DNA from 3 places in the Mitsuokella sp. AF33-22 genome. Region 3 is predicted to be linked to each of the others. Evidence: a T-box and tRNA genes for the amino acid it is inferred to sense, from the RefSeq annotation. Region 3 holds a T-box; the other regions hold tRNA genes.
What was found. A T-box is a leader RNA that pairs with one kind of tRNA and senses whether it is charged. The one in region 3 lies ahead of leuS (leucine--tRNA ligase), so its partner is inferred to be a tRNA-Leu.

Region 1 (10,410 bases), on a different contig from region 3:
GCGAGCCGGGGACGGAGCCGACGCCGCAGGAACTCGAGGAGACCATTCGCCAGGTGAATGCGCTGCCGGTCAAGGTGCTTTTCACGGAGCCGCAGTATTCGCCGTCAGCCGCGAAGACGATTGCCGCTGAGACGGGCGCGAAAATCTACCAGCTTGATCCCGTGGTGACGGGAGAGGCGAACGAGCAGGCGATGGATGCCTATATCGACGCGATGAAGAAGAATATGGAAGTCCTCAAAGAGGCACTTCAGTAAGGATTTCAGCCGCATGAGCACGGAGTTGTTCATGCGGCTTTTTTTGCGCATGCATTTTCTACTTGCAGAAAGTCAAAAAATCAAATATAATATAGGAAACTAATAGTCAAATAGTCAATTGCAAGTGAAGGTGATTATCGTGAGTAATATTGCAGATTTGATTGAAGCGTATATCTTGCGTCAGCTTGCGACGAAGCAGGACGGCAAGGTGGAGCTGCGGCGCACGGATATCGCAGACGAGATTTCCTGTGCTCCGTCCCAGATCAGTTATGTGCTGTCCACGCGCTTCACGCCGGCAAAGGGCTTTGTCGTAGAGTCACGCCGCGGCCTCGGCGGCTATATCCGCATTGTGCAGGTGCCGCTGAAGAATCTCGTCTATCAGGATATGATGGAGAAGATCAAGGAGGATACGGATTACCAGACGGTGCAGTCGATGGTCCGGTATCTCCTGCAGCACGAGATGATCACGAACCGCGAGGCAGCGCTGATGATGCAGGTCGTGACGTCTGTGTATCAGTCGGAGGGCATGTCTGCCAAGGAGCGCGTTCATCTGCTCAAGGCCATGCTGATGACGGTGGAGAATTTTTCGTAGATCGCGATTTCCCGGAGGATATCGTAGCAGAGAGCATACCTGGTAAAGGGGGAACGCATGATGTTATGCGATGATTGCGGCCGCAACCGGGCCGTTGTCCATATTACGCAGATCGGCCCGAATGGCCGTGTCGAGAAGAATCTTTGTGAGGAATGCGCGGCGAATTACAGCGAATTCCTCGTGGAACCGCAGCGCAGGAAAAACGTATCGATGAATGATTTCCTCAAGGGTGTCTTCAGTGCGGATACGGGTGCCGCGGAGCGCACAAAGGAACAGGTGACGGAACTGGTCTGCCCGAACTGCGGCATGAGTTACCGTGATTTCCAGCAGACGGGCAAGATCGGCTGCAGCGTCTGTTACAGTACGTTCCGCCGTCAGCTGGAGCCGCTGCTGCGCCGCATCCACGGTTCAAGCACGCACAGCGGCAAGATCCCGCACCGCAGCGGCGGCCGCCTCGAGAAGAAACATGAGATCGAGACGCTGCGCCGGGCGCTCAAGGAGTGCGTCGCGCAGGAAGAGTATGAGAAAGCCGCAGAGCTGCGCGACCGCGTGCGGCTGCTCGAGAAGGAGCTGGAGGAGAAGGAAGGGGGCCGTGCCGATGTCCGTTAATACGCTTTTGCGCGACAGCAGCCTTTCCTGGCTGGCCGCTGAGGGCAGGGAGAGCGATGTCGTGCTCGCAAGCCGGATCCGCCTGGCCCGCAACTTCCGTCAGGTGCCGTTCCCGAACCGGGCGGATTTCAACCAGCTCGCCGAGGTGCGCCTGCAGGTCGAGAAAATCCTGCCGGGCATTGCCGCGGATCTGCAGCAGGATTTTGATTTGCTCGACATGGAGCGCCTGAGTCCGCTGCAGCGCGATGTGCTCGTGGAGAAGCAGCTCATCAGCAACAACTTCATCCAGAATCCGCAGCATCGCGTGGCGTTCATCACCGAAGACTGCCGCACGAGCATCATGATCAATGAGGAGGATCACCTGCGCATCCAGTGCATGGCGCCGGGGCTCGACCTCGATACGCCGTTTGCCAAGGCCTCGCATATCGATGATATGATTGAAGACAAGCTCGATATTGCCTTTGATGAGAAGATGGGCTATTTGACCTCGTGCCCGACGAACCTCGGCACGGGTCTGCGCGCGTCAGTGCTGCTGCATCTGCCGGGACTCGTCTTCACGCACAATATCGAGAGTATCGTCAACATCTCGCCGCAGCTTGGCCTGGCCATCCGCAGCGTGTATGGTGACGAGAAAGAACGTTTCGGCAATCTGTTCCAGATTTCCAATCAGCTGACGCTGGGCTTCTCGGAGAATGAGATCATCGAGAACCTCAAGACGGCTGTCATGGAGATCGTTTCCCATGAACGCCAGGCGCGCAAGGCCCTGGCCCTCTACATGAAGGAACGCCTCGAAGATGAGGTATGGCGTGCCTATGGCACGCTGCGCTACGCGCGCCTGCTGTCGGAACAGGAGGTCTTGGAACTCTTATCGAAGGTGCGCCTTGGCATCGATCTCAAGCTCATCAACGAGGTCGCGGCCGATTGCTTCGCCGAGATCCTCATCAGCAGCCGCACGAGCTACCTGCAGAATGTTGCAGAGAATGAGAATTTATCCAAACATGAAATAGACAGGCTGCGGGCCAATCATGTGCGCCAGGCACTTCTGGCACATGCCCGCGGCCAGGAGGCTCCAAAATGAATTATCGCAATCATTTTACCAGCCGTGCCATCAAGGCCATCGAATTCGCGCAGTACGTGTCGCGCAATCTCGAACAGGACTACATCGGCACGGAGCATATCCTGCTGGGCCTCCTGCATGAGGAGGGCAGCGTGGCCTATGAGGCGCTGTCAGCAGTCGGACTGAACTTCGACACCGTCATGCAGAAGGTCGAGGCAATGGTGTCCGGCGAGACGGATTATCCGTCGGACAATCCCTACTATACGCCGCGGGCCAAGCGCGTCATGGAAGGGGCCGTCGAGGAGGCGCAGAGCCTTCGCCATAATTACATCGGCACGGAACACATCCTGCTGGCCCTGCTCGAGGAAACGGAGGGAGCGGCGACGGAACTCCTCATCAGCCTGGGCGTGGATTTCGACGCCCTGCAGGATGAGGTGCTGGCGCGCATCGACAGCCCGCATCCTGAAGGCGACGGCGAGGCCTCAGCTGGCCGCGGTGAGGCGCGCGGCCGCACGCATCAGCCGATGATGGTGGAGCGTTTCGGCCGCAACCTCAACGATGTGGCCAAGGAGGGCCATATGGACCCCGTCATCGGCCGCGACAAGGAAATCCAGCGCGTCGTCCAGATTCTTTCGCGCCGCACGAAGAACAATCCCATCCTCATCGGCGAGCCGGGCGTCGGCAAGACGGCCATTGCCGAGGGGCTGGCCCAGCGCATCGTGGAAGGCACCGTCCCGTACATGCTGCGCGACAAGAAGGTCATCTCGCTCTCGATGGCTTCGCTCGTAGCCGGTGCCAAGTACCGCGGCGAGTTCGAGGAACGTCTCAAGGGGCTCATCGACGAGATCCGCAAGGATGGCAGCATCATCCTGTTCATCGATGAGATGCACACGCTCATCGGCGCCGGTGCGGCGGAGGGCGCACTCGATGCGGCCAATATCCTGAAGCCGGCGCTCTCGCGCGGCGAGATTCAGATCATCGGTGCGACGACGCTTGACGAATACAAGAAGCATCTGGAAAAGGATGCAGCCCTTTCCAGAAGGTTCCAGACCATCATGGTCGAGGAGCCTGATGAGGAAGATGCCAAGAAGATCCTGTACGGGCTGCGCCCCAAGTATGAGGATTTCCACCGCGCGCATATCGAAGACGAGGCCATTGATGCGGCCGTGCGCCTTTCGCAGCGGTACATCACGGACCGTTTCCTGCCGGATAAGGCCATCGACCTCATGGATGAAGCCGCTTCCAAGGTTCGCATGAAGCAGGTGGCCCAGCCGGATCACCTGAAAGAGTTGCGGGCCAGACTCGACAAGCTGCAGAGTGATAAAGAGGCAGCCATTGCCGCGCAGGATTACGAGCGCGCGGCAAAGATCCGCGACAAGGCACAGCTCGTGAAGGAGGAGCTTGATGAAGCCAAGCGCAAGCTCGAGAAGCGCGGCACGAGCCGCATCGTTGTGCGCGCTGACGATATTGCCGATGTCGTGGCGCAGTGGACGGGCGTGCCCGTCAGGCAGATCGCGGCCAAGGAATCCGACCGCCTGCTGCATATGGAGAAGATCCTTGCACGCCGCGTCGTCGGCCAGCAGGAAGCGGTGGAAGCCGTATCCAAGGCGGTGCGCCGCGCGCGGGCGGGGCTCAAAGACCCGAAGCGTCCCATCGGCTCGTTCCTGTTCCTCGGACCGACGGGCGTCGGCAAGACGGAGCTTGCCAAGGCACTGTCGGAAGCCTTGTTCGGCACGGAAGATGCCATCATTCGCTTCGATATGTCCGAGTACATGGAAAAGTATGCGGTTTCCCGCATGGTCGGTGCGCCTCCAGGCTACGTGGGCTATGAGGAAGGCGGTCAGCTCACGGATGCCGTGCGCCGCAAGCCGTATTCCATCATTCTGCTCGACGAGATCGAGAAGGCGCATCCCGATGTCTTCAACATCCTGCTGCAGGTCCTCGACGATGGCCGCCTGACGGATGGCAAGGGCAGGACCGTGGATTTCCGCAATACGGTCATCATCATGACGAGCAACGCGGGAGCCGATCTCCTGCGCCGCACGGGCGGTTCACTGGGCTTTGCCGTAGGCGGCGACGATGGGGACAACGGGGAAGAAGCCGGGAGAAAACGCGTGCTGCAGTCCATCCGCCACGTGTTCAAACCGGAATTCCTCAACCGCATCGATGAGCTCATCGTCTTCCATCCGCTCGGCCGCGCCGAGCTCGAGCGCATCGTGGATATTCTGCTGCGGGATGTCCGCAAGCGCCTGCAGGAACGCGATATCCGCCTCGACATCAGTCCGGCGGCCAAGAACAAGCTCGTGGAACAGGGCACGGATTTCAAATACGGTGCCCGTCCCCTGAAGCGGGCCATCCAGAAGCTTGTCGAAGACCGCATTGCCGAGCGGCTGCTCGCACGCGAGTTCCGTTCCGGCGATACCATCCTCGTGCGCAAGAGCGGCGATGAGCTGACGTTTGCGCGCAAGGAGGACAGGGGTGAAACGGACGAAAAAGCGGCTCAGCCAGCAGGAGGCGTCCATGCCAAGGAATAAGCTGCTGCCGGAAGGATATGGGGCAAGGTTCTGGAACTTCTGCCAGAATATCATCTGGGCGGTTGTCTGGCTCGGCCGCTGGACCATCCGCCTCGTGCGGAAGCTGCTGACAAGAGAAAAGTGAGGTGTCGCGATTGCCCAAGAAAAAGAAGACCGTCTATGTCTGTCAGGAATGCGGGTACGATACGCCGAAGTGGCTCGGCCGCTGTCCGGGCTGTGGTGCCTGGAATACCATGGTCGAGGAGACAGTGACGCCGGAGCCGGCGTCGGGAGGTCTGCGCCTCGGGCTCTCCGATGCGCGCAAGCCGCAGCCGATTGCCGAGGTTCGCATCGAGGATCTGCCGCGCTTTGCGACGGGCTCGGGCGAACTTGACCGCGTGCTCGGCGGCGGCGTCATTCCGGGCTCCATGGTGCTCATCGTCGGCGATCCCGGCGTCGGCAAATCGAGCCTGACGCTGCGCGTCTGTGCCGAGGTGGCGCGAGCCGGCCGCAAGGTGCTTTACGTGACCGGTGAGGAGAGCACGCGGCAGGTGCGCATGCGGGCCGACCGCCTGCACGCGCTGGCGGATTCCCTGCTCGTCGTCAGCGAGACGAATCTCGAGACGATCGAGCAGCACATCCTTGCCGAAAAGCCGGAGCTTCTGGTCATCGATTCCATCCAGACCATATTCAAGCCTGATGTGCAGAGTGCGCCGGGCTCCGTCTCCCAGGTGCGCGAATGCTCCGTCGATTTATTGCGCATTGCCAAGACGAATGGCATCGCGGCCTTCATCATCGGTCATGTCACGAAGGACGGCACGCTTGCGGGACCGCGCGTCCTCGAGCATATCGTCGATACGGTGCTCTACTTCGAGGGGGAGCGCAATGCGGAATACCGCGTGCTGCGCGCGGTCAAGAACCGCTTTGGCAGCACGAATGAGCTCGGTCTGTTCGAGATGCGCGATGTGGGGCTTGTCGATGTACCCGATGCCTCGAAACTCTTTTTGTCGGATCGCGAGCAGGACTCCGGCACGGTCATCGTGCCGACCGTCGAGGGCACACGGCCGCTGCTCGTGGAGCTGCAGGCCCTCGTGGCGCCCACGCCGTATGTGCCGCCGCGCCGCACGGCGGATTCCGTCGACGTCAAGAGGATCCAGCTTCTGCTGGCCGTGCTCGAGAAGCGCGTCCATCTTTCAATCGGCGCCTGCGATGTTTACGTCAAGGTGGCCGGCGGCATCCGCATCGATGAGCCGGCGGCTGATCTCGGCCTCTGCGTGGCCATGGCTTCGAGCTTTGCCAACCGGCTGCTGCGGCCCAAGACCATCGTCTTCGGCGAGGTCGGGCTCTCCGGCGAAGTCCGGGCTGTCAGTCAGGCGGACCTGCGCATCCATGAAGCCAAACGCCTGGGCTTCCAGCACGTCGTCCTGCCTATGAAGAATTACCGCCAGCTCAAGGATACGATTGAAGGGATTTCGCTCTATGGGGCGGAAACCATCGGCGATGCGCTGCGCCTGGCTATGCCAAAGGCATAGACAGGACGCCGTGACGTGTTATAATAGAATCATCCGCAGAAAACCTTCCTCGGCTGGGGAAGGTTTTTCTTGTGAAGAAAAAAACGACTTCTGGGAGGGTATGATATGCCTCGATTATGTGATAGGGCAGGCTGTGTCAGGCGGGCCGGCCTGCTCGTCTTTTTTCTGTTGTTCCTGCTGCTGCCGGCATCTCTGGCGCAGGCGGAAGAGCCTGAGGTTACGGCGGATGCGGCCATTCTCATCGATGCGCAGACGGGCCGCGTGCTCTGGTCGAAGCATGGTGAGGAGCGCCATTATCCGGCCAGCATGACGAAGATGATGACCTGCCTTCTGGGGATGAACAGTCTGACGCCCGACAGTCTCGTGAAGATTTCGCCGCTCGCGGCGCAGACCGAGGATACGCCGCTGCAAATCGCAGCGGGCGATACGATGCGCTTTGAGGAAATCCTGCGCGGCATGATGATGGCATCGGACAACGGGGCGGCGGTGGCCATTGCGGAAGCAGCGGACGGCAGCGTCCCCGACTTTGTCGCGCGCATGAATGAAAAAGCGGCGGAGCTCGGCATGACCGGCACGCATTTCGCGAATCCGAACGGGCTGACGGATGAAGACCACTATTCGACGCCTCACGATATGGCACGGCTGGCACAGTATGCCATGCGGAATCCCGTGTTCCGCGATATCGTGCGCCAGCAGCAGCGCACGATCCGCTGGGAAGAGCCTGCGGGCAAGCAGCTGCTTGTGGAGAACACGAATGAGCTCCTGGGCCGCTATGAGGGCATCACGGGCATCAAGACGGGCTGGACGAAGGCGGCCGGCGGCTGCCTGGCCGCTTCGGCGGAACGCGGCGATGTCAGGCTCATCGCCGTGGTCATGCATGCGGCGAGCGAAGAGGACCGCTTCAAGGATATGCGGCGCATCCTGGATTACGGCTTTGCTGAGACGACCATGGCTGCCGGGCCGACGGCCTCTGCATGCAAGCGTCACGTCTGGGTTAAGGGCGGCGTTCATTCGCGGACCAAGGTGGTTCCGGCGGGGGATATCTATTATCCGCTGCTGCCGGGAGAATCTGCCGAGCATTATACGATTTCGTATGACCTGCCGAAGGTCATTGCCGCGCCCATCGAGCCCGGCGAAGCCGTCGGCAAACTCATCCTGTCATACGACGGGCAGCCGGTCGGCAGCGTCGACCTCATCGCCAATCCGGTGGAGCCGGGATTCTCGCTCGGTTCCTGGCTCGTGGGCGTCTTCGAGGGCGTGCTGACGTGGCTTTGATGCCTGTTTCCTGTTCCTGGCGTGCGGTTGACAGTGGCAAGACGGTTATATTATAATGTCCCTATGCGGATGTGGCGGAATTGGCAGACGCGCTGGATTTAGGATCCAGTGCCGCAAGGCGTATGGGTTCAAGCCCCTTCATCCGCACCAGAGCAAAGTTCGGGGTTGTCACACGGAGGAAACTCGGTGGGGCAGCCCCGTTTTTATTATGAAAGGATTTCCATTACCATGAATATCTTGCACGGCCTGCGTCGGCTCTCGTCCTTCCAGCTCATCGTGCTGAGCTTCCTGCTGCTCATTGCCATGGGCACCATGCTGCTCATGACGCCGCTGGCGACGAGCGACGGGCGCGGTGCTAGCTTCCTGTCGGCCTCCTTCACTGCCGTTTCGGCTTCGTGCGTGACGGGACTGACCGTGGAGGATACGGCTTCCTACTGGTCGTTCTTCGGCCAGCTCGTCATCCTCATCCTCATACAGATTGGCGGCCTTGGCGTCGTGACCATGGCCGTGGCCGTCACGATGGCCTCGGGGCAGCGCGTGGGACTCATGCAGCGCCATACGATGCAGGAGGCGCTCTCCGCGCAGCAGCTCGGCGGCATCGTCCGGCTCCTGCGCTTCATCCTCAAATTCACGATTGGGGTGGAGTTTCTCGGAGCCTGCCTGCTCGCGCCGGTCTTTGTCCGCGATTACGGCTGGCAGCACGGTATCTGGATGGCGTTCTTTCACGCCATCTCGGCCTTCTGCAACGCGGGCTTTGATCTTCTGGGGAGCCGCGGCGGCGGTTCCCTGATGGCCTATGCCGCTGATCCTCTGGTCAATCTGACGATCATGGGGCTCATCGTGGCCGGCGGCCTGGGCTTCCTGACCTGGGCCGATGTCATCACGCACCGCCATCACGTCAGTCGCTGGACGTTCCAGACGCGCATCATCATGATCATGACGGCTGTGCTCATTTTCCTGCCGGCTCTCTTCTTCTTCACGCAGGAGCTGGCGGGCACGGATGCCTTCACGCGGTTCTGGCAGGCGCTGTTTCAATCCGTCACGACGCGCACGGCCGGCTTCAATACGATGAACATCGAGGATCTGAGCGAGGCCGGGCGCTGCCTGATGGTGCTCCTGATGCTGACGGGCGGCGCCCCGGGGTCGACCGCAGGCGGCATCAAGGTCACGACGGCCTTCACGCTCCTCATGGCCATGATTTCGGCCCTGAAGATGAAGCGCGATGTCGAATGCCTGTCGAGACGCATGCCGATGGAGGCGCTGCAGCACGCGCTGGCCATCTTCATGATGTACTTGTTCCTGTTCATGGGCATCAGCATCTTCATCAGTGTCTTTGACCATGCGGCCATGATCGACTGTATGCTGGAAACGTCATCGGCCATCGGCACGGTCGGCCTTTCCATCGGCCTGACGGAGAAATTGTCGCCGCTGTCTCAGGGGCTCCTGATGTTCCTGATGTATTTCGGACGCGTCGGCGCCCTGACCATGATTTACGCCCTGCATAGCAGGAAGAGCGCGGCGCGGCGCCGCCTGCCCGAGGGCAAGATTACCATCGGCTGACGATGGCAGTGAGGTGTAAAAATGAAATCCATATTACTGATCGGGCTTGGCCGCTATGGCCGCCACGTGGCCCGCAAGCTGCATGCCATGCATCACGAGATTTTGGCCATCGACAAGAACGAGGACCTCGTCAATCAGGTGCTGGCTTATACGAACAATGCCCTGATTGCCGACACGACCGACAGGCATTTCCTTGAGTCGCTCGGCGTCAGCAATTTTGATACGTGCATCGTGGCGATCGGCGACGATTTCCAGAGTTCTCTGGAGACGACACTGCAGTTGCGGGAGCTCGGTGCGCGCTATATCGTAGCCCGCGCGTCAAGCAGCATCCATGAGCGCTTCCTGCGCCGCAACGGTGCCGATGAGGTCGTCTATCCGGAGAAGCAGCTGGCTCTCTGGACGGCCATCCGCTACGGCTCCAACCACTTGCTCGATTACTTCGAGCTTAGTCCCGGCTATGCGGTCTACGAGATCTCGATGCCGGTCGTTTGGGCGGGACACACCATCGGGGAGCTCGATATCCGCCGCAATTACCATGTCAATGTGCTCGGCATCAAGGTTGGGGGCAGCCTGACGGTGGAGATCACGCCTCAGACGATGCTGCGGGCGGAGGATTCCATCCTGGTCCTCGGCAAGCAGGAGGACATGGAGCGTTTCGTGAAATTCTGAGCATCGCGCAAAGACGCTGTATCCGGTGCTGCCGGCAGGAAAATCGGCCCGCCTGTTGAATACCTGTAGAAAAGGAGTGTTGCAGTTTGAAGACCAAAAAATTATTTGAAGAGAATGTCATGCTGCAGTCCTGTGAGGCAACGGTGCAGGCTTGTGAGCCAGCCAAAGACGGCTACCGGATTGTCTTGGATCAGACGGTCTTTTTCCCGGAGGGCGGCGGACAGCTCAGCGACCGCGGCGTGCTCAGGAACGGCAGGGATGCCATCGAGGTCCTGCATGCTTCGGAACGGGACGGCATCATTTATCATGAGACGAAGCAGCCGCTTGCTGCAGGCACGCTCGTGACCTG
Region 2 (10,410 bases), on a different contig from region 3:
GCATGGGCGAGATCGTCGCACTGACGGGCCTCGGCGATGTCAGCATCGGCTACACGGTCGCTGACGCTGAGAATCCGGAGGCACTGCCGGCCATCCGCATCGATGAGCCGACGCTCTCCATGACGTTCGGCGTCAACACGAGCCCGTTTGCCGGTCGCGAGGGCCAGTTCGTCACGAGCCGCCATCTGCGTGACCGCCTGTTCAAGGAAGTCGAGACGAACGTCGCCATGAAGGTCGAGGAGACGGATTCTCCGGATGTCTTCAAGGTTTCGGGCCGCGGCGAGCTGCATCTGTCCATCCTCATCGAGGAGATGCGCCGCGAGGGCTACGAGCTGCAGGTCGGCAAACCGGAAGTCGTCTACAAGACGATCAACGGCCAGCTCTGCGAGCCGATCGAGAACCTGACGGTTGAAGTGCCGCAGGAGTACATGGGTGCTGTCATGGAAGGCCTCGGCACGCGCAAGGCTGAGCTCACGAACATGACGGAGACGGCCGGCTACATGCGCCTCGAGTTCACGATCCCGGCACGCGGCCTCATCGGTTTCCGTTCCGAGCTCCTGACGAGCACGAAGGGCAATGGCATCATGAACCACGTCTTCCACGGCTATGCTCCGTACAAGGGCGACATCCCGGGCCGTACGCGCGGTTCCCTCGTGGCGTTCGAGCAGGGTGAGACGACGGGCTACGGCATCTACACGCTGCAGGATCGCGGCACGATGTTCATCTCCCCGGGCCAGCAGGTCTACGAGGGCATGATCGTCGGCGAGAACTCCCGCGAGAACGATATCGATATCAACCCGTGCAAGAAGAAGAACGTATCCAACATGCGCACGTCCGCTTCGGATGAGGCCATTCGCCTCACGCCGCCGCGCATCCTGTCGCTCGAGCAGGCTATCGAGTACATCAACAGCGATGAGCTCGTCGAGGTCACGCCGCAGAACATCCGTCTGCGCAAGGCCATCCTCGACCGCACGGTCCGCGGCCGCGCAGCCAAGAACGCACGCAAGTAAGACGTTACGCTGCTTGTTTTTTGTAAAAAATCCTGCTGGATGTGAATTCCAGCAGGATTTTTGCATTTTTTGACGAAATGTGGTATCATGTCGATAGTTAAATGTAAATTTACACCGTATGTCGGTATCAGCAAGACGTCGAGATGATTGGATTTCAGCTTGGAAGGACGAGATGAGTATGAGCGGTATGGAGAAAGTGAAAGGCAAACTCACGGGCCTCATGGATATGATTCTGCCATGGGAAGAGGAAGAAGTCGAAGAAGAAGAGGTCCTCGAGACGAAGTCTCAGCAGGAACAGCGCAAGGCCGGCCAGCAGAAGGCTGCGGCGCAGGCATCTTCCGTGAGAACGGCAGAAGAGTACAAGGTTTCGGGTGGCAGCTCCATTTTCGTTGCACCGGCTGAAGAACGCCGCACGACGGCCGCTCCGTCCTACCGCGAGCCGTCTCATGCGACGACGCGCCGCCAGTTCACGGTCCATACGACCAAGGTCGCCGAACTGCGCGTCAAGATCTACGTGCCTGAGGATTTCGACCTCGTGACGTCGATTGCCGATGACCTCAAGGCCGGCAAGGCTGCTGTTGTCAACTACGAGAGTGTCGCTGCCGAGGAGCAGCGCCGCATCTGCGATTTTGTCAATGGTGCCTGCTACGTGGTCAACGGCTGCGCAAAGCGCATTTCCGAGCAGATTGTCCTCTACGCACCGGAAGGTGTCGATGTGGCGGAAGCGATGCCGGCAGCCCTCACGGACTGAGGTCCCGGTGTCCGCTCATTTGTTGAAGGTTCTCAGCCTGTCCCAAGGTGGGGCAGGCTTTTCCTTTTGCCTGCCTCCCGCTTTGCTCGCATCTGCGGCAGGTGGAGACAGGCGGAATTTCACGAGGAAAGGTGATAGTGATGAAACAGGAAAATGAGGTACTCGAAGGGGTATTGCAGGAATTCTCGAAGCTTGCGGCCATCCCGCGCAAGTCGGGCCATGAACAGGCTGTCAGCGACTTCCTGAAGTCGTATTTGACGGAACTCGGCTGCACGGTGACGCAGGACGAGGTCAACAACATCATTGCGGACAAGCCGGCAGCTCCTGGCTTTGAACAGGCGCCGCTGACGATCCTGCAGGGCCATATGGACATGGTCTGCGTCGCGGAGGAAGGCTATGCGTACGATCCGCTCAAGGATCCCATCAAGCTCGTACGCGACGAGAAGTATTTGTCGGCAGAGGGCACGAGCCTCGGCGCCGACGACGGCATCGGTGTGGCCGAGGGCATCTACGTGCTGAAGCATGCGAAGAACCACGGCCCGCTGCGTCTCATCGTGACGGTGGACGAGGAGCAGGGCATGACGGGCGCCATCAAGCTCGGCGCTGAGCACCTCAAGGATGCTTCCTTCCTCATCAACTGCGACAGCGAGAATTATGACGAGCTGACCGTCGGCAGTGCCGGCAGCGTCAACCTCGATTTCACGCGCGAGCTGCGCCGTGTGCCGGCCGAGAGCCAGCATGCCTGGACGATTGAGATCCAGGGCCTGCTCGGCGGCCATTCGGGCGAGCGTATCGGCGACGGCCGCGGCAATGCCATCCGCACACTGGCCATGGCACTGATGGCCCTGCAGAAAGAGGGCGAGATCGAGCTCATCTCCTTCACGGGCGGCAAGGCGCGCAACGCCATCCCGAATACGGCCCGGTCTGTCATCGCGACGGAACTGCCGCGCGAGAAGATGGTGGAGGTGCTGCGCGACATCCGCACGCGCTTTGCGAAGATGTACGGCAATGTCGACCCGACCATCGACATCAGCCTCGCACCGGCCGAGATGCCCGAGCAGGTCATCAAGGCCGGCGACACGCAGCGCCTGCTGCGCCTGCTGACGATCCTGCACACGGGCGTCTACGCGATGTCCTCGGTCATCCCGGACCTCGTTGAGACGAGCGCGAACCTCGGTGTCGTCAATATGAGCGAGGATGAAGTGGAGGTCCAGTTCTTCCCGCGCTCGGCCATCGACCAGAAACTCGACGAGTTCCGCCAGTATGCCGAGACGATTGCCGCGCTCACGGGCTTCACGGCCCACATCGGCACGCAGTCGCCGGGCTGGAAGGAAAACAAGGACAGTCGCCTCGCGAAGATCGTGGCGGAGACGTTTGAGGAGCAGAACGGCAAGCCCATGAAGGTCGAGACAATCCACGCCGGCCTCGAATGCGGCTGGCACTTCCTCAAGAATCCGCAGCTCGACATGGTGTCCATCGGCGTGACGACGTGCGACATCCACAGCCCGAACGAGCATCTTGTCCTCGCCACGGTCAAGCCGCAGGTGGATCTGATCCTCGCGACACTCGAGAAGATCGCTGCGCTGCGCTGACGGCCGCTTGGGGCATAACGAAAAGAACATAGAGGGGAGGCCCGCGTGCGAATGCTTTGTACGGCGGGCTCCTTTTTATATAACGTAGCGTGTCTGCTCTTTGTTTCATCCCTTTTTCAACGGAATCGCAACTTTTTTTAAAATAAGTGTTGACAAGAACGCAGATTGCCCATATAATAATACATGTCGCTGAGACAGAGCGACACAAAAGAAGAACGGCCCGGTAGTTTAGTTGGTTAGAATGCCGCCCTGTCACGGCGGAGGTCATGGGTTCAAGTCCCATTCGGGTCGCCATTCATGCGGAAATAGCTCAGTGGTAGAGCACCACCTTGCCAAGGTGGGGGTCGCGAGTTCGAGCCTCGTTTTCCGCTCCATTTTATTTTGGCGACATAGCCAAGTGGTAAGGCCGAGGTCTGCAAAACCTTTATCCCCAGTTCGATTCTGGGTGTCGCCTCCAATTTTATATCATGCGGAAATAGCTCAGTGGTAGAGCACCACCTTGCCAAGGTGGGGGTCGCGAGTTCGAGCCTCGTTTTCCGCTCCATTTTATTTTGGCGACATAGCCAAGTGGTAAGGCCGAGGTCTGCAAAACCTTTATCCCCAGTTCGATTCTGGGTGTCGCCTCCAAGATGAAATGCAGCCCGGAAGGTTTTCCTTCCGGGCTTTTTGTTTGCCTGTAATCACCTGCGATTGCCTGTAATAAGTTAGGAGTGTCTTTGATGGCCAATGAACCTTCCCGTATCACCGATAATCTGCTCAACGTGTTCAACTACTGCTTCGTCGAGACGGTACCGTACGCGTTCTTCAAGCCGAATCCGGAACGCGACATCGCTGTGAATCTCGTCGACAAGGAATATCACTGCCCGGGCTGCGGCAAGGTGACGCGCGTCGTCTATCAGAAGCGTCCGCTGACGTATTATTCGAAAGGCAAGCTTGCCGAGGAACGCCGCATCTACGACAAGCTCGGCAAGGAATTCCCGTTCATGGGAGAGATCTATGCGGGCAAGCCCTTCACGAATGAGGCCATCGGCTACTGCCGTGCCTGCGCCGGGCAGGAAATCCTGAAGTCAGAGGAGCCCGGCCAGCGCGTCGCGAACCTCTCGCTTCAGCTGCACGGCGAGGATGAGCTCGTCGTGGCCAAGGCCCGTGCGGCCATGGAGCAGTCGCTCAAGGACTGGCTGGCCGGCGTCGAGAAGCCTGAGGACTTCCTGCAGTACCAGCTGACGGATTTTGCCGCTCTGCGCGACTTCATCTGTGCTGTCATGCTCGAGGACACGCAGGCCGTCAGTCAGACCCTCGCCGACTACCGCACGAAGATCGCGGCGCTCGAGGCGGAGATCCGCGCGCTGCTCTCAGAGCTGCCGGATACCTGGCGTGCCTATGCGGCGCGCTCGACGGGCGTCTATGAATCCATGAATGACAAGATGTACCATGAGTACACCGTCGCGTTCCCGCAGCCCGGCACAATGCCCGAGGATTACTACATCTACCGCCAGCTCGAGAAGAGCCGCGTGCTGATGTTCCTCGAGCAGCCGCGCATCGAGACGATTGAAGAGCTCCTGATGGAAGTCGGTTTCCACGGCGAATGGATCGATCTCGTCAACCAGCGCATTCAGCAGCTGCTGCCCGAGGCGTAATCATCGCGGCAGGCTCGTGCTTCGTTATGCATATATATGCAAAATGATCTTGTTTGTGGCGTTCGTATCTGTAGAAAAAGCCAGACAATCGATGTGCCTGGCTTTTCTTATATTTTCTTCAATGCCCCGTTAGATGCAGTGTTAGATGCAAAACGCTATTTTTGTCATCAAAAAAAGCTCCGCGGAAACCCGCGAAGCCTTGTGTTGCAAGTGGTGCCGAAGGCCGGACTTGAACCGGCACGTTGTTGCCAACGGCAGATTTTGAGTCTGCTGCGTCTGCCAATTCCGCCACTCCGGCAAAATGACATCACTCATGCGTCATTAACATAATATATTTTAGCATTCATCTTTCCTTTTGTCAACCCATCCATAAATCAGCCTTCCCCGCGCACGGAAAAGGTGCAAAAAAAGGGGATGGGACCCGCGTCGGCGGCGGAAGAGGTCCATGGACATGTGAGAGAAAATTGTGGCTTTTGCTCATGATTGCTCTGTGATACAATGAAGATGAAATGATGAGAAAGGCAGGGCTGGTGATGGATGCAGAACAGGAAATCCGGGCGTTCCTGCGGGCATGGACGCGCAAGACCGTTGATTTGGATGATTTGCAGCGAGCCTTTGCTGCCATGGATTATGAGACATTTCATCAGGCTATGGAAGCATTGCTGCGCGATGGCAGCCTGACGCGGGTGGCGGCGCGCGGGGCGGATTTTCGCGGCTTGCCGCGGCGCTGCCGCCTTGCACGCGGGCGACTCTGCCCGGCGGCCGATGCCATCCAGCAGGATATCGCACGGCTCGGCTTGGCCGCATCGCTCGATTTTTCCTTTTATTATGGACAGCCTCTCACATGCTGGCAGCAGGATCTTGCGCACATCATCCAGCTGAGCCAATGGCTGCAGCATACGGCTGTCCGGCGGCCGCTGACGGTTTCCGACCAGCAGCGTTCCTGGGATATCTTCCGCGACGAGAAATTCCTGCTGACCAGGGAAGGGGATACGCTGCTGCATCGTCTGCATCTCAGCTGGCAGGACATTGGCGTCAAACGGGAGTGGGAACCCCTGATGATGGCGGTCAATCCCTCTGCTTTGCAGGGCGGCATCTGTCACCATCTGGTGCTGGAGAACAAGGCCCCGTATCATAAGCTGCTGCCTCATTTCGCGAAGCTGGGCCTTGCGTCTCTGGTCTTTGGTGCCGGCTGGAAGATCGCGGGCAATCTCGCGGCCCTGCCCCGGCAGACGGGATGCCCGGAGGCTCATCACATTGCCTGGTACTTTGGCGACTTTGACTGGGAAGGCCTCAAGATCGTTCAGTCTGTAACGGCTTGCCCTACCGTTGAGGTACGCCTCGCCACGCCGTTTTACCGCGCGTTTTTGCAGCAGCCGGCACCGCAGGGCAAGGAGCAGCAGACACCCGACGAGACGGCCTGGCAGGCTTTTTCCCACTGGCTGCGGCCGGAGGAGACACGGAAGTTCCGGCAAATCTTAGAGAATCATCGGTATTATCCGCAGGAAGCCCTGTCGGCAGCGGATTTGCTTACATGTGGAAAGGAATTACGGAATGGAATCGGAACACTTTGCTGAACGCATGAAACGCATCCTGCTCATGGAACCGTTGTACCGTCTTGGCAGGCGGCAGTTCGGGCAGAAAGGTGAACAATCATATTCTGGTATGGAGCTGGGCCTTCTGGCACTGCTCTTTTTCTTTGAGCAAATGCTGGACGGCAAGCGTGAGGCCGGCATCCGGAACCTTGCGCTTTTTCTGCAGCAGCAGACGCAGGGCTGTCTCTTCCCCGTAGAGAAGGGGGAGGAAGCGTATGAGCAGCTGGCCCGCGATATCGTGGGCGTTTTCCGCCCGCAGACCGGCCGGCGCAATGAACAGGTCTTTTTCGACTGGGAACAGGGCAGAGAGGTGAGGGCCCGTTATTCCTATCTCAAGGCAGACCGCGCCGACATCCATGCCAACGAGCAGTATTATGTCCTTGATGAACAGGGACTCGAGCTGATCTTTGCGACGAAGGAGTATTTCAGCGAGTACCAGCTGTCCATCAACCAGCTCATATTGCGCAAGCAGCTCGAGAAAGGGCAATTTGTACTGGCCCTGCGTCAGATCGAGGAGATGCGGCTCGATGTCGAAACGCTGCGCAATCGCATGGACAGAATCCGTCAGGAAATCCATCGCAACATCGTCTCGCAGGAGACGCTGGAGCATTATCGCAGGATTGTGGCTGATTTCAACCAGCGGCTCAAGAGCGAAGAAGATGCCTTCACGGAGCTTCAGACCTTTGTGCGCGATACGAAGGAGCGCATCCGCAGCAATCCACAGGCCGACCCCGAGCGGCGTGCCTATACGAACATCCAGGCCGTGGAGCGCCATCTTGCGCATGTGCATGCGCTTCATCGCGAGCTCTTGAAGGCCGGTATTGACCTCGGTACATCAGCGCTGGCTGCGGCTGAAGAAGCGCTGTATTTCACAGGCGTGGACAGTTTCAATTATGAACAGGAGATCACGAGCCGCATGTTCGCCTCGCCATTGCCTTTGACGGCAGCCCGCCGTCTCGTCGAGCCTTTCCTGCCGCTACAGGCCTGCGAGCTCTGGTCGCCGCTTACGATCTTCCTGCCGCAGCGCCTCGAGAAGCTGGAGCGGGAGAGCCGACAGGAAGCGTTTCCGGAGATTGACGATACGGAGGTCCATGGTGAGAAACTTCAGAATGTCCAGGAACATTATGCGGCCATTGTGCGCAATTTGCTGGATTTCCTGGGTCTCGGCAGGAAGACGACCCTGCGGGCGTTCTGCGCGATGCTTGAGGAGCAGCGGTCCGCCTGGTGCAGCGAGAAACAGTTCTACGTCTTTTGGATGCTGCTGCACCGGCAGCACTGCTTGCATCTTAATCCTGAGCGCATCGCGAGGGACTCGGTCTACGCGCGGATCCCGGCGGTCTGCCCGGAGCTCCTGTCGCTTGTGGTGCAGGAACGCCCCGGGTTTGTGGAGCTTGACGGCTATACGATCAGCGATATGGATATCACCGTGACAGTGGATGGAGATGAGAAGCCATGATGGAAGATAATGTGATGCTGGCCTTTGACATCTATGCGCGCCTGGCAGCCAGCGGCCAAGTGCGCAAAGCGGAGATTTCCGCTTACTGGGAGAATGAGGAAGTCCGCCATTTCGTGGAGCGCTTCGTCGGGCAGGTGCAGTGTGTGCTGATCAGCGATGCCGATTATCTGTATCTTCTGCCGGCCTCACTTGAATCGCCGTTCCATATCAGCAATGAGGCGTTCAAGAAACGATACATGACATCGAAAGCGGTCAATATGGACATTTACCTGTTGTACCTTTCCATCATTGTCCTGTTCGGCTGCTTCTACGACAGCTATCAGACGCAGGAGCCGGCGGACTTCGTGAGCATGAGCACCTGGCTTGAAGCCATGAACGGCCGCATCGAATCGCTGCACCGCCATGACGAGGAGACGCTCAAGGCTGCTGAGGGCGCGATGAATTTCAATTGGCTGACGCTCATGCGGAAGTGGGATGACCTCGACAGCATCAAGGAAACGGCCAGGAAACAGGACGCCCGGACAAACAGCCGCCTGAGCTTTTTGAGCATGGCCAGATCCTTCCTGCTGCAGCAGCATCTCGTGCGGGAAATCGGCAACGACGAGCTCGTGCTGACGGAAAAGGCAAGGGCCATCTTTGCGAACTACTTCATGGAAGCGAGCTATAACAACGGCATCCTGGATTTCATGTATGAACTGGATCACAAGGACGTGCAGGACGGGGAGAAAGGAGCGGATGACCATGCCATCCATCAGTAGGATTCGCTTTACGAATGTGGTCTATGACCATGGACACAAACGCTACATCGATACGATCTTTCGCTTTGACGGCTACAATGCCATCCTGCTGCTCGAGAATGGCGCGGGCAAGACGGTGTTCGTACAGACGCTCATACAGGCGGTGCTGCCGCGCAAATCCGTGGCGCAGCGCAAGATCCAGGAAACGCTGCAGCTCAGCAACTCAGCGGCGCATATCGCCGTGGAGTGGATTCTTGAGGACCGGCCGCGCCGCTATGCACTGACGGCCGTGACGCTTTTCCGCAACAGCAAGGACCAGCTCGGCAGCCAGGAATTTGCCATGGAGTACACGCCGGAATCCTCCGTTCGCCTCGATACGCTGCCATTCGTGCAGAAGGAGGGCAGTAGGGAACGGCCGGCGACGAAAGAGGAAATGACCGCATTCTTCCGCAGTACGGCGGAACGCCATATGCTGGCTCATTTCTTTTCGGAATATGATATCTTGCAGGCCTATGAGGATTACATCGAAGAGCACTTCAAGCTCATCGCGTCGGAATGGGATAAGATTGCGGCCATCAACGAGACGGAGGGCGGCGTCGAGGCGTATTTCAACAATTGCCGCACGACGGCAGAGCTCGTGGACCGCCTGCTGATCCCGACGGTGGAGGAAGGTCTGGCGGCGGCCGCTCATGGTCAGCAGAAAGGTAATGGCTTTGCTGCGCTTTTTGAGAGCCAGCGCGAACATGTCAAGCAGCAGATTCGCCTCGAGAAACGCATCGGGGAGATGCAGGGCATCCTCGCGCAGATGCAGGATTATACGGCCGTGAAGAAGGCACAGTATGAGGCGGAGCAGGAGCTCCTGCATCAGAATGGACTGCTCAAGGCGTACGACCAGCAGGTACGCCGCGCGCGGGCTGCCTGTCAGCAGGAACAGGAAACGCTGGTAATGCGCCAGCAGGAAAACGATGCCCAGCGCCAGAAGAACCGGGAAATCCTGTCGGCCTGCCGCGTGGCGGCCGCTGAGGCTGCCTGTGAGGAGGCACGAGCTGCTTATGAAGAAGCAAAACGCGCGTCTGACGATGCGGCACAGGCGTATCGGGATAATCAGACCATGTCCGCCAATCTCAGCTATGCCCGCAGGAAACAGGAGCTCGCACAGGCCGAGGGCCTGCTTGCCGAGCGTCAGCGGGCACTTTCTCTCCTGGCAGCCGACCAGAAGACGCAGGAGCTTGCCGCCCAGCTCAAGGAGAATGGCGCCTGGCTTCATGGCTGGTTCCAGCAGCAGGAGCAGAAGCATGAAGCGCGCATCCAGGAAATCCGGCAGCAGCGGGAGACGCAGAAGCAGCACGAAGCTGCGTGTCAGGCAAAGCAGAGGGAGAACCATCGCCGTCAGCAGAAGCTCCGGCAGGAGATCGACAGCGGCGAAGGGCGCATCGGCGCGCTTGTCGCGCAGCAGGAAGTCATCGAGCAGGAACTCTTCACCGATGCCGTCCATCAGGATGTGGATGCCCAGGAACAGGCCTGGCGGCGGGAACTGGCAGAAGTCCGGAAGAACCGGGATGATTATGCGCAGAACATTGCCTTTTTCGAAGAAGAGGGAGAGAAGGCTGCCGGACAGATTGCGGAAGCCGA
Region 3 (10,410 bases):
TTCAGCCTCGGCAAGATCCCGACGGGCTCGCAGGATCCGTTCGCCCTTCGCCGCCAGGCTCTCGGCCTCGTCAACATGATGATCGAAGCGAAATACCATCTGAGCCTTTCTGCACTTGTCAACAAGTCGATGGACCTCTACGGCATTACGGATGAGGCAGCTCGCGAAAAGATGCAGCAGGATGTGGCAGACTTCATGCGCCTGCGCCTCAAGAACGTCCTCGAGTCCATCCGCTACGACGTGCTCGATGCCGTGCTCGGCGATGTCGATGATCTCTACGCCGTCGCTCAGCGTGCAGCGGCTGTGGAAGCATTCGTGGCAGGCAAGGATGCGGAGAAGGACATCCAGGCATTCGTGCGCGTGGGCAACCTGGCCAAGAAGGCCGGGCAGACTGTTGTGGATGCGGCGCTCTTCCAGAATGACGAGGAACGCGCACTCTATGCGGCCTATGAGGAAGCTGATAAGGCTGCTGCCGAGAAGCTCCAGGCCGAGGATTACGCCGGCGCCCTTGAAGCCTTCACGCAGCTTTCGCAGCCCATCGATGCCTTTTTCGATGGCGTCATGGTCATGGACAAGGATGAGAACATCCGCGACAACCGTCTGGGCCTGCTGAAGAGCATCGACGCGCTCGTGAAGCGTGTGGCTGATTTCAGCAAGATCGTCACGGCCTGATGCCTCTGACTCGATGCCGGACCAGGCAATGACAGGAAAAGGACCTGATATCCGATGAAACCGGATACCAGGCCCTTTCTTTTTCCTGTGTTATCAAGTGGTGTGTTTTGTCTTTAGGAAGCTTTGTTCTTCTCGAGATCGTATTCCAGATGTGTGCAGGCCTTTTCCTGATCGCCGTCGACCATGAGCACATGTCCATCAAACAGGACCAGGCGGTCGTCCCAGCGATACTGCACGGCATCGCTGCTGATGGAGAGCCCCGGCCGCTTCATGGAACAGCGCTGGCCAAACAGGAAGGCGCGGCTGTCGTCAAGGCTGGCATAGATGGCCTCGCCGCTGAAGATGATCTCGTTTTCAACCAGGCGTGCATTGCCCTGCATCCAGATGGTGCGCAGATTGCTCGTCAGCTGTGCTTCATTGGCCAGCAGCATGCGGCTGCCGAGATCGATGCGCACGTTGCCGTGGCAGACGTAACGGCCCGTCTGTTCATCATAGCTCACCTGGTCGGCTGATACAGCTTCCGGCTGGCTGCGGCCCGGAGCCTGCAGAGTCTGCGCGGCCCCCAGGCGCGTGCCGGTGTGCAGGGCAATCAGCAAGACCAGGCAGAAGAGCAGGCATATTTTTCCTTTTCCCACGGGAATCACCTCATAATCGTCCAATTCTACACTTCTATTTTACTCCAGTCGTGATTATTTTGCAAAATAGGGGGCAAGCGATACGAAATAGGGGCAGGAAATCGGGCAGTCTTTCTCGTAATATAATAGATAGCGGGAACTTGAAGAGACATGTCTCTGTGGTTCCTGTATACGCAACATGGTTAAGACAAAAAGCTGATTGGCAGGAGGTGGGATGTGCCTTGAATATCCGAGAACGGACGGAAGAGCTGGAATACCAGCTGCTGGCACCGCAGGCGGCGAAAAGCAGGGCGGCGAAGCGCAAGCTGCCGATGGAGGAATGTGAGTTCCGCACGAAGTTCCAGCGTGACCGCGACCGCATCCTGCATTCCAAGTCATTCCGGCGCCTCAAGCGGAAGACACAGGTCTACATCGTGGCCGGCGATCACTATCGCACGCGCATGACACACAGCCTTGAAGTGGCGCAGATCTCGAGAACCATTGCCAGAGGGCTGCGGCTCAATGAGGATCTGACGGAAGCCATCGCGCTCGGGCACGATGTCGGCCATACGCCCTTCGGCCATGCCGGTGAAGCCGTCATGAACGAACTGACGGGGCATTTCGCGCACAACGAGCAGAGCCTGCGCGTCGTGGAATTCCTCGAAAAGGGAGGCCGTGGACTCAACCTGACGTATGAGGTCAAGGACGGCATCGTCAATCACACGGGGCCGCATCTTCCCAAGACACTCGAAGGGCGCATCGTGCGCACGGCTGACCGCATCGCGTATCTCTGCCACGATTACGACGACAGCCTGCGCGCGGGACTGCTCAAGGACGGTGATCTGCCGCAGGAGGTCTACGACTGCTTTGGGCCGGATACTTCGCATATGATCACGAGCATGGTCGGAGACATGATTGAGAATTCCCGGGAATTGAAGGATGTCCGGCCCTCCCGCAGGGTGCAGGAAGTCATGGATCATTTCCGCAGCTTTATGTTCGAGCATATCTATCTCTCGCCGGCGCTGGCTGATGAGCGGCGTCAGGCAGGCTTTGTGCTGCGGGCGCTCTACGCGTATTTCCTCGACCATTTCGAGGTACTGCCGGAAGAATTCCGGCAGCGGGAGAAACGGTGGAGCCGCAGCCAGATCGTAACGGATTATGTGGCGGGGCTGACAGACAGCTATGCCGTCCAGCGATTCAATGAAATCTTCGTGCCGCCGGTGGGCCGCGTGCTGAAGGCGGGCTCCTGAGACTGGCCGGGGATGAACCGTTTGCGCGATTGGTTGAAAACTTTCTTGCCGTCAGGCAGGTTTTTGGACAATCGTAGCGAATATACTACAAGTGCCAGAAGAATCGGCACAGGATGCATGCCAATAGAATGGAAGGATACAGCAAGGTGGATCGTATGCGCAATGAGGAGATGGACGATTTCGTCGAACGGGTCAATGCCCAGACGGATATCCTGAGCGTCGTACAGGGATATGTTCCCATGAAACGCAAGGGCAACCGCTACTGGGGCTGCTGCCCGTTCCATCAGGAAAATACGCCATCGTTCTCCGTCGTACCCGACAAGGGCTTCTTTTACTGCTTTGGCTGTCATGCGGGCGGCAACGCCTTCAAATTCCTTTCGATGATCGAGAACGTATCGTACTTTGAAGCCATCAAGCTCCAGGCGGAAAAGCTGGGGATTCCCCTGCCGGAGCGTCACAAGAGTCCGCAGGAATTGGCCCGTGAACAGGAGCGGAAGGATTTGCGCAAGGTCAATGAGCTCGCGCGGGATTTCTTCCACAATTGCCTGACGATGACGCGGCTCGGGGAACCGGGATTGGCATATTTCAAGAAACGTGGCATCCGTCCTGAGACGATTGAGGAATTTCAACTCGGTTTTGCACCACTTGCCTGGGATAAGTTGTCCACGGCTTTCTTGAAGCGTGGAATCAAGCAGGAATTTTTATTGGCAAGCGGCCTCGCGGCTGAGCGTCGTAACGGCAACGGCCTTTATGACAGATTCCGAGGCCGCGTCATCATCCCGATTGCGGATGAACGCGGGCGAGTGGTTGGATTTGGCGGCCGGGTTCTCGATGACTCGACCCCGAAATACTTGAATACGCCGGAAACCGTGCTCTTCAACAAGCGGCGCATCCTGTTCGGACTGGACCGCGCTCACCGCGCCATCCAGCGCGAAGGATACGCCATTGTCGTGGAGGGCTACATGGATGCAATCTCTGTTTTTGACGCTGGCGTCGAAAACGTTGTCGCCTCTTTGGGAACGGCCTTTACGCCGGAACACAGCAAACTGCTCCTGCGCTATGCGCCGGTGATCTGCTTTTGCTACGACAGCGATGAGGCCGGCCAGAATGCGACGATACGGGCCCTGTCGATTGTCCGCGATACAGGAGCGGAGGTCCGGGTCATCGTCGTGCCGGATGGCAAGGATCCGGATGAGTACATACGGAAGCACGGCGCAGAGGCCTTTCGCGCCCTCGTGCAAAAGGCCATGCCGCTCGTGGATTACCGCCTGCACTACGTGCTCTCCCACACGCGATACGATACGCTGGCCGGGAAGGTACAGGCCCTGCAGGCCATGATGCCCGTGCTCGCGGGCATCCGCAAGCCGACTGAGCGCAGCGAATACGAAAAAAAGCTCGCACAGGCCCTGATGCTCGATGAGGGCGTGGTGCAGGCCGAACTGGCCCGCTATCGGCCGGAGGTCCTGCCGAAGGAGACGAAGGCCCCTGTGCGTCAGGCTGTCGTGCAGCAGGACGATGCCCTGCGCCGGGCCGGACGCATCGTCATCCGCATGGCCTGGCAGGATCCTGCCGTCCTCGCTCATGTGGAGACGATCTTAACGCTCGAGAAGCTGGCAGATCCCGTGCAGCGCGAGATTCTGCTGCTCTTGAAGCAGGGCCTTTCAGAAGGCCGTCCCGTGGATGAGGCCATGACGGCCGGCTTGAGCGATGAAGCGTCCGCAGAGCTTTCCCGAGCCCTCGTCGAGAATCTCGGGGGACGGGAGGAAACCCAGGCTTATGAGGACTCGCTCAAGGTACTCAAGAAAGCGGAGCTCAACGCATTGTATATGGAACACAGCCGCAGGGCCAATGAATACCTGCAGGCTGGCAATAAGGCGTATCTGGATGAATTGAATGAGGTAAATAAGATTAAACATGAAATGGATGAATGGTGAACTGTTGACGATTGTATGGATGGGACGTCTGGAAAGGGGGCAGTCGAATGGCTGAAAAGAAGACCGCAAAGGCTGCTGGCAAGAGCCGCAGCTCTGAGATCATAGAGAGCCTGTTATCGAAGGGAAAGAAGAATGGTGGCACGCTGACATATGGAGAGTTGGTGGATGCCCTGCAGACGCAGGATCTGTCGCCGGATGAGATTGACGCCATGTACGATATGTTCAGCAAGCGTGGCATCGAGATCGTGGATGATTCCAACAGCGATTCTCATGATGACGATGTGGACATGGATGTGGACAAAGCTGACGAAGATGTGGAAATCGACCTCAGCGTACCGGAAGGTGTCAGCATCGATGATCCTGTGCGCATGTACCTCAAGGAAATCGGCCGCGTCCCCCTGCTGACGGCAGAAGAAGAGGTCGCACTGGCTAAACGCATGGAGGCCGGTGACGAAGAGGCCCAGAAGCGCCTGGCGGAAGCCAACCTGCGCCTGGTCGTCAGCATCGCCAAACGCTATGTCGGCCGCGGCATGCTCTTCCTGGATCTCATTCAGGAAGGCAACCTGGGCCTCATCAAGGCCGTGGAGAAATTTGATTACAACAAGGGCTATAAATTCAGTACGTATGCGACCTGGTGGATCCGTCAGGCCATCACGCGCGCCATCGCGGACCAGGCCCGTACCATCCGCATCCCGGTACACATGGTCGAGACGATCAACAAGCTCATCCGCGTGTCGCGCCAGCTCCTGCAGCAGCTCGGACGTGAACCGACCCCGGAGGAAATCGCCAAGGAAATGGAGATCAGCGTCGAGCGCGTGCGCGAGATCATGAAGATCGCACAGGAACCGGTGTCGCTCGAGACGCCAATCGGCGAGGAAGAGGATTCGCATCTCGGCGATTTCATCGAAGACCAGGATGCAACGGCACCTGCCGATGCGGCTTCATTCATGCTGCTCAAGGAACAGCTCGAGGATGTTCTCGATACGCTGACGCCGCGTGAGGAAAAGGTTCTGCGCCTGCGCTTCGGACTCGACGACGGCCGTGCCCGCACGCTCGAAGAGGTCGGCCAGAATTTCGGTGTCACGCGCGAGCGCATCCGCCAGATTGAGGCCAAGGCCCTGCGCAAGCTGCGCCATCCGAGCCGCAGTCGCAAGCTCAAGGATTTCCTGGACTGAGTCAGGCTTTGAGATTCGTGCATAAAAATAACCTGTTTCATGTTTGGCATGGAACAGGTTATTTTTTGTATCAACTAAAAAAATTTTTTGCGTTTCTGACACAGGAAAGCGGGAGACCGGCGCTGGATGTTCTGGCCATGACGTATATTTGCCAGATGGAACAGGACAATTTTTTTGTCGGCAGGTATTGACATATCCCTGTACACACCCTATAATAATATCTGTTGTTGATATTCCTCGATAGCTCAGCCGGTAGAGCACCTGACTGTTAATCAGGCTGTCGCAGGTTCGAATCCTGCTCGAGGAGCCATACGCATTGTAAGGGTGTAACAGTTGTTACACCCTTTTTGTTATGTTATGATAGTGTCATAGTCTGAAAAGGGGGACTTCCTCATGCATCTTGATGATCGACTGCAAGCGTTGGCCGACTTTGTTCCGGAGGGCAGCCGCGTGGCAGATATCGGCACCGATCACGGGTACCTGTCCATCGCGCTCGTCCAGGCGGGAAAAGCGGATTTTGTCGTGGCCAGCGACAAGAATGCCGGCCCCTTCGAGGCTGCGAACCGCACGGTCCGGGAAGCCGGGCTCATGGACAAGATCTCCGTGCGCCTCGGCGACGGACTCGCCACCGTGAAGCCAGGTGAGGTGGATACGATCTGCATCGCCGGCATGGGCGGCGTGCTCATGACGGACATCCTGAACGCATCACAGGATGTCGTCGCGAAGCTTACGACACTGATTCTGCAGCCTCAGAGCGCAGCAGCCGAACTGCGCCGCTGGCTCTATCACAGCCACTGGCATATCGTCGACGAGTCGTTGGCCATCGCGGATGGCCGCATCTATGAGATCATCAAGGCCGAACGCGGCAAGCGCAAGATGCCGGAGGAGATCCTGCTGGAGATCGGACCCGTGCTCTGGGAAAAGAAGCCGCCGCTTCTGCGCCATCACATCGAATCGCTGCTCTTCCAGCAGCGGCGCGTGGCCATCGGCATGGAAAAGAGTAAGCGGGCCCTGTCCTCCAAGAAGTATCAGAAAGTAAAAGATCGCATCAAAGAGTTGGAGGCGCGTTTATCGTGGTAAAATGTCAAGTCATACTCGATGCCATCGAGCGCATCGCACCCAGGCATCTGGCGGAGGAATGGGACAATCCCGGTCTTTTGGTCGGCAGCCCGGCCCAGGAGGTAGGCAGAGTCCTCGTGGCGCTCGATGTCAGTGATGAAGTCGTTCATCAGGCCATCGAGCAGGGCGCGGAACTCATCGTTGCCCATCATCCGCTCATCTTTCATCCGCTCAAGAAGCTGCGCACGGATCTGCCGCTCGGCCATCGCCTGTCTGTCCTGCTGAAGCATGATATCGCCGTCGTGGCGGCGCATACGAATCTCGACATCGCACAGGGCGGCGTCAACGATGTGCTGGCAAACGCCATCGGCCTTTCAAAGCTTTCGAGCTTCATCATCACGGAGCAGCATGAAGATGGCGCGGCCGAGAGCCTCGGGCGCATCGGCTTCCTGCCAGCGCCCATGACCATCCGCGACTTTGCGGCAAAGGTGCGCGAGGCACTGCCGACACAGCACGTGCGTTTCGTGGATGCCGGCGCACACCCCGTGCGCAGGGTCGCGCTCTGCAGCGGTGCCGGTGCCGAATTCATCGGCAAGGCGGCCATGATGGGAGCCGACGTTTACGTGACGGGCGATGTCAAGTATCACGACGCTCAGCAGGCGGCGGAACTCGGCATGCACCTCATCGATGCCGGCCATTTCGGCACGGAATTCCCCGTGGTCAGAGCACTGGCGGCGCGTCTGCGCCAGGAACTCGAACAGGCACCGGGTGAGGTCCGGGTCCTTGAGGACCAGTCTTCCCGTGACTTCTTTGAATTAGCCTGACGATTATGCGTCGGAGAAAGCAGGGGAATATCGTATGGTCAAGAATACTTTGCGGAAACACACGGCACGTTATGCTCAGATCACGATTGGCTGCACGCTTGTCTGCCTGGGCTTCAACTTGTTTTTGATACCGGCCCATCTGATGACGGGCGGTCTAAGTGGTATTGCACTCATTGTTTACTATCTGGCGGGGCTGCCCGTCGGCATGCAGAACATCGTCTACAATCTGCCAATCCTGTACCTGGCCTATCACGTATTCGGCAAGCTCTATGCCGCCGATACGATCTTTGGCACGGTCGTGCTTTCCATCATCCTCGATGCGACGCACTTCATGGTCGATTGGAACGTCTGTGCCGACCCGATGCTCAATTCGATTTTCGGCGGCGTCCTTGCCGGTGCGGGCTTTGGCATGGTCTTCCGCTCGAACGCCAATACGGGCGGACTTGACGTCATCGCCGCCATCACGAAAAAATATTATTCGATCGATGTCGGTACGGTCGTCTTTCTGCTGAACTTCCTCATCATCATCGGATCCATGGTCCTGTTCGGCATCGAAGTGGCCCTGTTCAGCCTCGTGTCGATTTATGTGACGGCTGAACTCACGAACCGCGTGGCCGCCGGTCTCAACCGCGAGAAATCCATTGTCATCGTCTCGCCGCAGGCCAAGACCATCTGTGCGGACATCATGGAGAATGTGCATCGCGGCGCAACGTTCATCGACGGCCGCGGCGGCTTCGCCGAGGAGCCGAAGAACATCCTCTTCGTCGTCGTGAGCCTCACGCAGGTCAGCCGCGTCAAGACGATTGTCGATCACCATGACCCGCAGGCCTTCATGATTGTCTCGGATACCTCCGAGGTATCAGGCAAGGGCTTCACGCTCGAATGCGAGAGCTACGAGGATGCACGGCGCAAATGGAGGCAGACGCACGAAAAGCAGCTGGCCTTCCAGACGGGGAGAGGCCGTGATGCGGGAAACAGTTGACGGCAGGCGCGTTCCCCGCTATAATAAATCATATGTAAACACGTAAAATCCTTGGATGCAGAGCAGTAGGCGCGGAACGCCCAAAGAGAACCGGCGGCAGGTGTGAGCCGGTGACACGAAACGCTGAACTCGCTGCGGAGGAGCAGCTGGGAAACCCTTTTGGAAGGAAACGGCTGACGCCTGCCACGTTACGGCACCGAGAGGATGCTTCGGCATCAAGCAGGGTGGTACCGCGAATCATCGTCCCTGGCTGTCTGAAAAGACGGCCGGGGACTTTTTGTTTTTAGGAGGAAATCAGCATGGAAAGATATTCGCCGCAGGACATCGAGTCGAAATGGCAGCAGAAATGGGAAGCGGAAGAGGTCTACAAGACGGAAGCCGACCCCAACCGCCCGAAGTATTACGCACTTGAGATGTTCCCGTATCCGTCGGGCAATCTGCACATGGGCCATGTGCGCAACTACGCCATCGGCGATGTCATGGCGCGCTACAAGACGATGGAGGGCTTCAACGTCCTGCACCCGATGGGCTTCGACTCCTTCGGCATGCCGGCTGAGAATGCCGCCATCAAGCACGGCGTCAAGCCGGCCGACTGGACGTACAGCAACATCGAGAACATGGAGAAGCAGCAGAAGAAGCTTGGTCTTTCCTATGACTGGGACCGCGAGGTCAAGACGTGCGATCCGTCGTACTACAAGTGGACGCAGTGGCTGTTTGAGCTCTTTTACAAGCGCGGCCTCGCCTACAAGAAAAAGGCATCGGTCAACTGGTGCGACACCTGCGGCACGGTCCTTGCCAACGAGCAGGTTATCGACGGCAAATGCTGGCGCTGCGACCATGAGGTTCACAAGAAGGATCTCTCGCAGTGGTTCCTCAAGATCACGGATTATGCCGATGTGCTCTTAAAGGACCTCGACAAGCTCAAGGGCTGGCCGGAGCGCGTCAAGACGATGCAGGACAACTGGATCGGCCGCAGCGAAGGCCTCGAGTTCAACCTTGAGGCACCGGAGCTCGGCACCTCGATTGCCGCCTACACGACGCGCCCGGATACGGTCTACGGCATCACGTTCCTCGCGCTCGCTGCTGAGCATCCGCTCGTCGACAAGATCTGCGAGAACAATCCGAAGGCCGAGGAGATCCAGGCCTTTGTCAAGCGCACGCGCAATCAGAGTGAGATTGAGCGCACGTCGAGCGAGTCCGAGAAGGAAGGCATTTTCACGGGTGCTTACTGCATCAACCCGTTCAACGGCAAGAAGGTGCAGATCTGGGTCACGAACTACGTCCTTGCCGACTACGGCACGGGCGCCGTCATCGGCGTGCCGTCCGAGGATTCGCGTGACTGGATGTTCGCGACGAAGTACGACATCCCGAAAATCATCACGCTGCAGCCGCGTGACCACGAGCTCAAGCTCGAGGAGATGACAGAAGCCTACACGGACAAGGACGGCGTGCTCGTCAATTCCGCGGAATTCACGGGGCTCGATATCAAGGCTGCGATGAAGGGCATCATGGACAAGGCCGAGAAGGAAGGCTTCGGCAAGCGCCGCGTCAACTTCCGCCTGCGTGATTGGCTCATCTCGCGCCAGCGTTACTGGGGCGCACCGATCCCGGTCATCAACTGCCCGCACTGCGGCGAAGTCCTCGTGCCGGAAAAAGACCTGCCGGTCATGCTGCCGGAGGACGTTTCGTTTGAGCAGGGCTCGCTCTCGCCGCTCGCGTCGAGTGAGAGCTTCGTCCACTGCAAGTGCCCGAAGTGCGGCGCCGATGCGACGCGTGAGACGGATACGATGGATACGTTCATCTGCTCTTCGTGGTACTATCTGCGCTATACGGATCCGCACAACGACAAGGAGCCGTTCGCCAAGGACAAGGTCAACTACTGGGCACCTGTCGACCAGTA

Region 1: it encodes a tRNA-Leu, which carries the amino acid that the T-box ahead of leuS (leucine--tRNA ligase) is inferred to sense. The anticodon was not compared.
Region 2: it encodes a tRNA-Leu, which carries the amino acid that the T-box ahead of leuS (leucine--tRNA ligase) is inferred to sense. The anticodon was not compared.

The regions. Positions count from the first base shown of each region.
Region 1 is NZ_QRQA01000010.1:91,879-102,288, forward strand. Features, by position in the region: gene DWZ54_RS07810 (metal ABC transporter substrate-binding protein) at 1-254, shown strand, start outside; gene DWZ54_RS07815 (CtsR family transcriptional regulator) at 394-846, shown strand; gene DWZ54_RS07820 (UvrB/UvrC motif-containing protein) at 907-1,455, shown strand; gene DWZ54_RS07825 (protein arginine kinase) at 1,445-2,533, shown strand; gene DWZ54_RS07830 (ATP-dependent Clp protease ATP-binding subunit) at 2,530-5,046, shown strand; gene DWZ54_RS11860 (hypothetical protein) at 5,033-5,170, shown strand; gene radA (DNA repair protein RadA) at 5,181-6,557, shown strand; gene DWZ54_RS07840 (D-alanyl-D-alanine carboxypeptidase family protein) at 6,663-7,832, shown strand; tRNA gene DWZ54_RS07845 (tRNA-Leu) at 7,898-7,982, shown strand; gene DWZ54_RS07850 (TrkH family potassium uptake protein) at 8,061-9,392, shown strand; gene DWZ54_RS07855 (TrkA family potassium uptake protein) at 9,414-10,061, shown strand; gene DWZ54_RS07860 (alanyl-tRNA editing protein) at 10,148-10,410, shown strand, end outside.
Region 2 is NZ_QRQA01000003.1:134,248-144,657, reverse strand. Features, by position in the region: gene typA (translational GTPase TypA) at 1-1,010, shown strand, start outside; gene DWZ54_RS02870 (cell division protein SepF) at 1,198-1,761, shown strand; gene pepD (beta-Ala-His dipeptidase) at 1,902-3,353, shown strand; tRNA gene DWZ54_RS02860 (tRNA-Asp) at 3,571-3,647, shown strand; tRNA gene DWZ54_RS02855 (tRNA-Gly) at 3,653-3,727, shown strand; tRNA gene DWZ54_RS02850 (tRNA-Cys) at 3,737-3,810, shown strand; tRNA gene DWZ54_RS02845 (tRNA-Gly) at 3,823-3,897, shown strand; tRNA gene DWZ54_RS02840 (tRNA-Cys) at 3,907-3,980, shown strand; gene DWZ54_RS02835 (hypothetical protein) at 4,073-4,990, shown strand; tRNA gene DWZ54_RS02830 (tRNA-Leu) at 5,202-5,288, opposite strand; gene DWZ54_RS02825 (DUF2399 domain-containing protein) at 5,524-6,567, shown strand; gene DWZ54_RS02820 (replicative DNA helicase) at 6,545-8,041, shown strand; gene DWZ54_RS02815 (DUF6063 family protein) at 8,038-8,799, shown strand; gene DWZ54_RS02810 (hypothetical protein) at 8,783-10,410, shown strand, end outside.
Region 3 is NZ_QRQA01000005.1:16,559-26,968, reverse strand. Features, by position in the region: gene glyS (glycine--tRNA ligase subunit beta) at 1-672, shown strand, start outside; gene DWZ54_RS04100 (LptA/OstA family protein) at 786-1,307, opposite strand; gene DWZ54_RS04095 (deoxyguanosinetriphosphate triphosphohydrolase) at 1,529-2,536, shown strand; gene dnaG (DNA primase) at 2,692-4,470, shown strand; gene rpoD (RNA polymerase sigma factor RpoD) at 4,518-5,645, shown strand; tRNA gene DWZ54_RS04080 (tRNA-Asn) at 5,880-5,955, shown strand; gene DWZ54_RS04075 (class I SAM-dependent methyltransferase) at 6,039-6,725, shown strand; gene DWZ54_RS04070 (Nif3-like dinuclear metal center hexameric protein) at 6,719-7,528, shown strand; gene DWZ54_RS04065 (YitT family protein) at 7,563-8,510, shown strand; T-box leader at 8,554-8,761, shown strand; gene leuS (leucine--tRNA ligase) at 8,810-10,410, shown strand, end outside.